Regions from separate parts of the Marinobacter adhaerens HP15 genome, predicted to be linked through region 1. Evidence: predicted binding sites of a transcription regulator. Region 1 holds the regulator's gene; each other region holds the start of a gene.
The links. Region 1 encodes LexA, which represses DNA repair genes until DNA is damaged. Its sites were predicted from a motif close to CTGTNTNNNNANACAG; they were not measured.

Region 1 (2,268 bases):
TGTTGCCCACGATATCGACTGGGAAGATGACGAACTGGACGCCTCAGACGCCCAGCCCTCCTACACCCTGCATTGATCGGTTAACGCTGCCTGAGAACGACGCCGTGGCTATTGCCCTCGGCCGAGGCTCTTTGCAGGGATTCGAAGGCAGTTCGCCCCAGTTTACGGGTCCACATGACCACCGCGTGACAGGTGCCGGCACTGAGGGCTCGCTCTGCCAGGTCCTGGGCAGGATAGTCCGGTGTTGAACGCAGCACCAGCAATTCGCCGGCGACGATCCCGTGCATTTTTTGCCACTTGCTAACAAGCGCCTGGGGCGGGTCGATCCAGGCCAGCCAGCGCTTCTCCTGATTCAGCTGGGTCAGCATTGGCAACAGCAGCTGGAAATTTTCTACCTGGCCTTCCGGCAGAATGATCTCCGTCACATTGCCACAGACTTTGGGTTCGGTGGTTTCCGGAGCGCGTCGGGCGCGAATGACGGAACGTCGCTCGCGGGCGGCGGTTGCCGACACTGAACAGGACAGAGCATTGGGGTTGTAGGCCAGATTCTGATTAAAGCTCATTTGTTCCATAATTCACCCGTTATTCAAACTATCTGAGGCTATCCGAACCGCTCAGTGCAGGTCAGAGCGGCGGATAACACCAACACCCAGACCCTCGATGAACAGCTCCTGTTCGGTCAGGTCCACTTCGATCGGTGCGAATTCTTCGTTTTCGGCAATCAGGTAGACTTTCGAGCCTTCCTTGCGGAAACGCTTTACCGTGACCTCATCGCCAACCCGGGCAACAACCACCTGGCCGTTGTGAACATCCTGGGTACTGTGAACTGCCAGCAGGTCGCCATCGAGAATACCGATGTCTTTCATGCTCATGCCCCGGACCCGCAGAAGATAATCTGCAGACGGCGAAAAGAATTCTGGCTGCAGTGTGCAGTGATCCTCGATGTGCTCCTGAGCAAGGATCGGACTACCGGCAGCGACCTGACCAATGACCGGGAGGCCCAGGTCTTCTTCCGCCTCAGGCAGACGGATGCCGCGGCTCGCTCCCGGCACCATCTCGATGGCACCTTTCCTTGCCAATGCCCGGAGATGTTCTTCCGCGGCGTTGGCCGAACGGAAGCCCAGTTCTGCCGCGATTTCAGCACGAGTTGGCGGATAGCCGGTCTCGTCGACGTATCGGCGAATAATATCCAGTACCTGGGACTGCCTTGCTGTCAGCTTCATCAAGCTACTCCGCTATATCGGGATCGGGCCGCTGCAAACATCAGCCTCTCGTAAGAGTGGCTCCGGTGGCCCTGTTTTTTTATACAGTAAACTGACTATATACAGTGTTTTATCCAGTGTAAAGTCGGCTCCCTGATTTTCTTGCATCCGCTTAATAATGAGGATCAACAGCGGTGTGATATGGTTAGGGCACTATTCCTCACGAACCAGGGAGCACCATGACCCAAGTCAGTGCCTGCAGGATGCCTGACATCCTAGAGACGAACGAAGGGAAGGAACGCCGGGTTGGCGTCGAGATCGAACTGTCTGGTCTGGGCTACGATGAGCTGGTTACATTGGCGGCGAAGATGCTGGAGGGCACACCTGAGCTCAAGTCACGCTATGTGACAACCTTGCAGACAGCTCTTGGCGACTTCACGGTTGAGCTTGATTCCGATCCGATCAAGGATCTTGATCTGGCGGATGAGCGCCTCCCCGAGTCCATTCGTGAACTCGGTGGACAGGCGATGGATGTGATCGACGCCGCGGCCGAACGCGTGGTACCCCTCGAGATCATAAGCCCACCCCTGAAGTTTTCCAGCGTCGAGGTGATTGAAACGCTCGTCGACAAACTCAGGAACGCCGGGGCACTGGGTAGCCGGGACGCCATCTATTTTGCGTTTGGCCTGCAGCTTAATCCTGAGTTGCCCGACCTCAGCCCCGAGACCCTGGTTCGTTACTTCCAGGCGTTCGCGGCCCTGTATGAATGGCTCAAGCACCGGCATCAACTGGACGTCAGCCGCAAATTCACTACGTACATCGAACCCTGGCACGGCCGCTACACCGAGCTCCTGATGGAGGATAACTATCAACCAAACCTCGGGGAGCTCATGGAGGATTACCTGGAGTTCAATCCTACCCGCAATCGCGCGCTTGACCTGCTTCCACTGTTTGCCCACCTGGACAAGGAACGGCTGGAACGCCATGTTCAGGATCCCAGGATAAAAAGCAGGCCAACCCTGCATTACCGGTTGCCGGATTGCGACATCGACAATCCCGGCTGGCA
Region 2 (2,268 bases), 780 kb from region 1:
GCCGCTCTTCTTGTCCAGGCCATAAGCCAGGGCTGCTGCGGTCGGCTCGTTGATGATCCGCTTCACTTCCAGACCGGCGATCTTGCCTGCATCTTTGGTAGCCTGACGCTGGCTGTCGTTGAAGTAGGCCGGAACAGTGATGACGGCTTCGGTCACTTTTTCGCCCAGGTAGTCTTCTGCAGTCTTCTTCATCTTCTTGAGAACTTCTGCAGACACCTGCGGCGGCGCCATTTTCTCGCCCTTCACTTCAACCCAGGCATCACCGTTGTCTGCCTTGGCAATCTTGTAGGGCACCATCTTGATGTCTTTCTGGACCACATCGTCTTCAAAACGACGACCGATCAGACGCTTGATGGCGTACAGGGTGTTGTTCGGGTTGGTAACCGCCTGGCGCTTGGCTGACTGGCCAACCAGGGTCTCACCATCGTCGGTGTAGGCGATGATGGACGGGGTGGTGCGATCACCCTCGGCGTTCTCGATTACCTTCACCTTGTCGCCATCCATGATGGCTACACAAGAGTTGGTCGTTCCCAGGTCGATACCGATAATCTTGCTCATTGAGTCACTCCAATTCTTCTGAATGCTTTCCAGGAGGCCATTTGCCTCCGCTTTCGCTATTTACTGGCTATATTGGCGCTTTAACCGGCTTTTCAAGCCTGCTCATCAATTTTTGGTGCATCTTCCGCTTTCGCGACCACCACCATGGCCGGCCGCACAACACGACCATTCAGCAGATACCCTTTCTGCACCACGGCTACCACGCTGTTCGGCTCGGCATCCGGCGCAGGCACCATGGACATGGCCTCGTGATGCTGGGGATCGAACGGTTCACCCACCGGGTTGATCTGCTCAACGTTGAATTTCTTCAGGCTGGACATGAAAAGACTCAGGGTCATTTCCACGCCTTCACGAATTGAGGCAACCAGTTCGCCGGACTCATCGTGACCCTCGGTGCTCTCGACCGCCTTCTCAAGGCTGTCAGCTACCGGCAGCAGCTCCTTGACGAACTTTTCCAGGGCAAACTTGTGCGCCTTCTCAACGTCGATCTCGGCCCGACGGCGCACGTTCTGCATTTCCGCCAGGGAGCGCAGCATCTGCTCCTGGAATTCCTGAACCTGAGCCTGGAGCGCTTCCACTTCGGAGGTTTCGTTGTCGCCGGCTTCGCCTTCAGCGGCCTGGGCCTCCTCTTTCGCAGCCTCGAGGGCTTCGTTCAGTTCCTCGTGCTCGTTGCGGTTCTCGTCAGTGCTCATGGCTACTCCTGCTTCATCTAAAGCGGCCCGCTGTCAGTGGCCGGTTAAACATGGGCTCCGGCCGCCTCGAGCCGGAAAATGTCGTTGCGAACGGATATGGGGCCCGCTCTCCAGGTTTCAACCACCAAAGCCTGCAATCCTGAAGAAAATACCTCCCTCAGGTTTGCAAACCACAAAAACCCTGTATATATTCACAGTCACTGTATACATCCACAGTGTTTTGCCGGTTTCAGGAACAACGCGGAGGTTATCTGCATGCTGACTCAACTTACGGTTTCCAATTACGCCATCGCTGAACGGGTGGAACTCCAGTTCAGCAAGGGCATGACCGCATTGACCGGCGAGACCGGCGCCGGAAAATCCATCGTTCTGGACGCCCTCGGCCTGGCCATGGGCGGCAGAGCCGATGCCGGCGCCGTCCGGCATGGTGCCAAACGCGCCGACATCACAGCGACCTTCGACGTATCCGGCATTCCCGAGGCAACCGAATGGTTGGCAGAACACGAGCTGGATGACGACAACGATTGCATCCTGCGCCGGGTCATCAGCAAGGATGGCCGCTCCCGCGCCTACATCAATGGCCAACCCTGCCCCCTGAACCACCTCAAGGAACTGGGCGGTGTGCTAATGGATATTCACAGCCAGCATCAGCACCAGTCTCTTTTGCGCAAGGAAACCCACCGCAAGCTGGTGGATGAGTTCGCCGGCGTTGAGACCCTGGCCGCTGAAACACGGGAAGCCTGGAAATCCTGGAACCAGATCCGCCAGCGGCTGACCGAACGCCAGCAGAATGCCGATGAAGCAGAGGCCAAACTCCAGCTTTTGCGGTATCAGGTGGAAGAACTGGATCGTCTGGCCCTGGAAGCGGGCGAGCAGGAAAACCTGGAACAGGAGCAGGCCCAGCTCAGCCAGGCAGATACGGTTCTGCACAACAGCCATCAGGCCGCCCTGCTTTGCACCGAGGATGAAACCAGCGCAGTGGATCTGGTGCGCCAGGCGTTACAGCAGCTGGAGCAGC
Region 3 (2,268 bases), 1.1 Mb from region 1:
TTTTTGAAGGCTGCCAATTTCGGCTAACAGACCATCGGGCGGCACCAGCACAATATGGGCCGCATAGCGGTACAGCCAGCGGGCCTGATCTTCCAGAATCCTGGCTTCCTGGGTTTCATCGGCCCGCACCATGCCCAGATCCGGCGCCAGGCTGATGGCGGTTTTCAGGCGCATGCCGCTACGAATACCCTGGCTCCTGGCGTCCGGGCAGGCCTGGATCACCTTCTGGCCAGAGCCTTCAACCACCACCAGGGCGCCCTCATCTTCACGGGTGCGCCGAATATGGTCCAGCACCAGGTGCGGGAAATGCAGATACAGCCAGAGCATGGAGCGTTATTACCCGGTTGAACCCGACCATGGGCCCCGGACAACCCGGGTGGTTTCACGGAAGGAGAGATCGGCCCGCTGGGCCATGGCCAGTGAACAGCGCTGCCCGGGCCAGCTCCCCCGGCGCTTGAGCACATTCACCTTGAGATCCTGCTGCTCCCCCGGTTCCAGCTCCAGCCGCAGGGCAGCCGGAGAATTCTGCCCGGCGTAACGTCGTTCCCTGAACAGCACACACACATTGCTCCCGGCTTCGGCGGCCAGTTGCAGGCGACGGACTTCCCGTGAGGCCAGCTTTCCCGGCCAGGCCATCACCAGGCCGGTTACTGGTGAGCGCAGGCAGTTCTCCAGTGTCCACAGAGAGTCGCCTTCATCGTCGGTATGGATCAGTACCACCTGGTCCAGATTGACGCCTTCCCGGGCCAGGGCAGGGGCATAAGGCGTATGTGGCGGATTCAGCCAGAACACGCTTTTGCCCTCATTGCACACCCGTTGCATAAGAGGCAGCAGCAAATGCAGCTCGCCAATACCCGGTGCATCCAGCAGGCATTCGCTCAGTGCGCCCCGGGGCCAGCCCAGGCCGCCGAGCTGGTTATCCAGCACCTGGTAACCGGTTGATTCCGCAGGCTGTGTAGTCTGGGTGTGGCGGTGCCCCTGCCAGACACGGGCATCCTGCATCAGCGTGTTCAGAAGCTCGCTCATGATGAAAACTCTCGAAATACTGTTTAAATATACAGTATTCGGAAAGCGGCCGGATTTCAAGAGAAGGGTTGATAAAGCGAAGGGCACGACCCACGCTTGTAATACAGCCATCAACCATGGAGGTTGAAATGAGTGACCTGAAAGCACACAGCTGTGAAGCCTGCAGCCCGAACGCAAGCAAGGCGACCGAGGAAGAAAAGCAGCAGCTGCATAAAGAGGTTCCAGACTGGGAAATTCTGGAAATTGACGGGGAAGAACAGCTTCATAAGGTCTACAAACTTAAAAACTTTGTGAAGGCCCTGGAACTCACCAACAAAATTGGCGAACTTGCCGAAGAAGAAGACCATCACCCCGTGGTTGTTCTGGAGTACGGCAAAGTTGCAGTGAGCTGGTGGAGCCACGAAATCGGCGGTCTGCACAAGAACGACTTTATCCTGGCAGCGAGAACCGACGCTGCTTTCAACGACATGCAATAATCCCAATCGCGGCGGAACCCGGCTTCCGCCGCGCTCCTTCCGGACCGGAGACCACCAGACGAATGGTTGAAAACCGCACCGATAACCCCCTGACCCTGAAGCTCGGCAGGGAAGAGCTCATCATCCGGCGCCGCTACGAAGTGGTCAGCATCATCAACGACTTTTTCATCGCCATCTGGTTTCTGGTGGGGAGCATCCTGTTCCTCTTCCCGGAATACGAGAAAGCGGCCATCTGGCTGTTTATCATTGGCAGCTTCCAGTTCCTGATCCGCCCCACCATCCGGCTTATCAGCCACATTCACGTTAAGCGAATTCCAGCCAGTAACTGGGAGAGTTAGAAGCCTTCGTCAACCGGGCTGCGCACCCCAAAAACAGTTCAGGAGTTTGACGACGAATTTGTCGCTGCCGCACAACTCCAACAATCACATGAGAAATGACGGTAACTATCTGATAGGTTTGAGAAGTTAGAAAAGGAAAGGCGGAGTTATACGGCTATGGCGGGAGCCGGAGTGACTCAGGGGAGGGCGTATAACTCCGACGGTAACCGTGGTAAATGATGCTCAAGAAATTGTTTTTAATAGAGAAGTTTGTTTTTCTTGAGCGCGTTTGAATGGAGTTTTACGAACGCGTTCGTATAATTAGCTGTTAAGTGTTTTCAGGGAGGAAACTGTGAGTAAGTATCAGATTGCCCAGCTCAACATTGCCACACTAATGGCTCCAATCGATTCGCCTCAGCTTTCAGATTTCGTCGCGAATTTGGACAGGA

Region 2: recN (DNA repair protein RecN) is a predicted target of LexA. The motif match lies at 1,432-1,447, and genes of this name have one in related genera.
Region 3: imuA (translesion DNA synthesis-associated protein ImuA) is a predicted target of LexA. The motif match lies at 1,046-1,061, and genes of this name have one in related genera.

The regions. Positions count from the first base shown of each region.
Region 1 covers NC_017506.1:2,454,370-2,456,637, forward strand. Annotated here, with positions in the region: gene HP15_RS11620 (hypothetical protein) at 1-76, shown strand, start outside; gene HP15_RS11625 (cell division inhibitor SulA) at 81-572, opposite strand; gene lexA (transcriptional repressor LexA) at 615-1,226, opposite strand; gene HP15_RS11635 (amidoligase family protein) at 1,442-2,268, shown strand, end outside.
Region 2 covers NC_017506.1:3,238,314-3,240,581, forward strand. Annotated here, with positions in the region: gene dnaK (molecular chaperone DnaK) at 1-558, opposite strand, end outside; gene grpE (nucleotide exchange factor GrpE) at 651-1,250, opposite strand; gene recN (DNA repair protein RecN) at 1,506-2,268, shown strand, end outside.
Region 3 covers NC_017506.1:1,403,387-1,405,654, forward strand. Annotated here, with positions in the region: gene HP15_RS06695 (Y-family DNA polymerase) at 1-327, opposite strand, end outside; gene imuA (translesion DNA synthesis-associated protein ImuA) at 337-1,026, opposite strand; gene HP15_RS06705 (4a-hydroxytetrahydrobiopterin dehydratase) at 1,155-1,502, shown strand; gene HP15_RS06710 (YrhK family protein) at 1,565-1,840, shown strand; gene HP15_RS06715 (DUF3291 domain-containing protein) at 2,172-2,268, shown strand, end outside.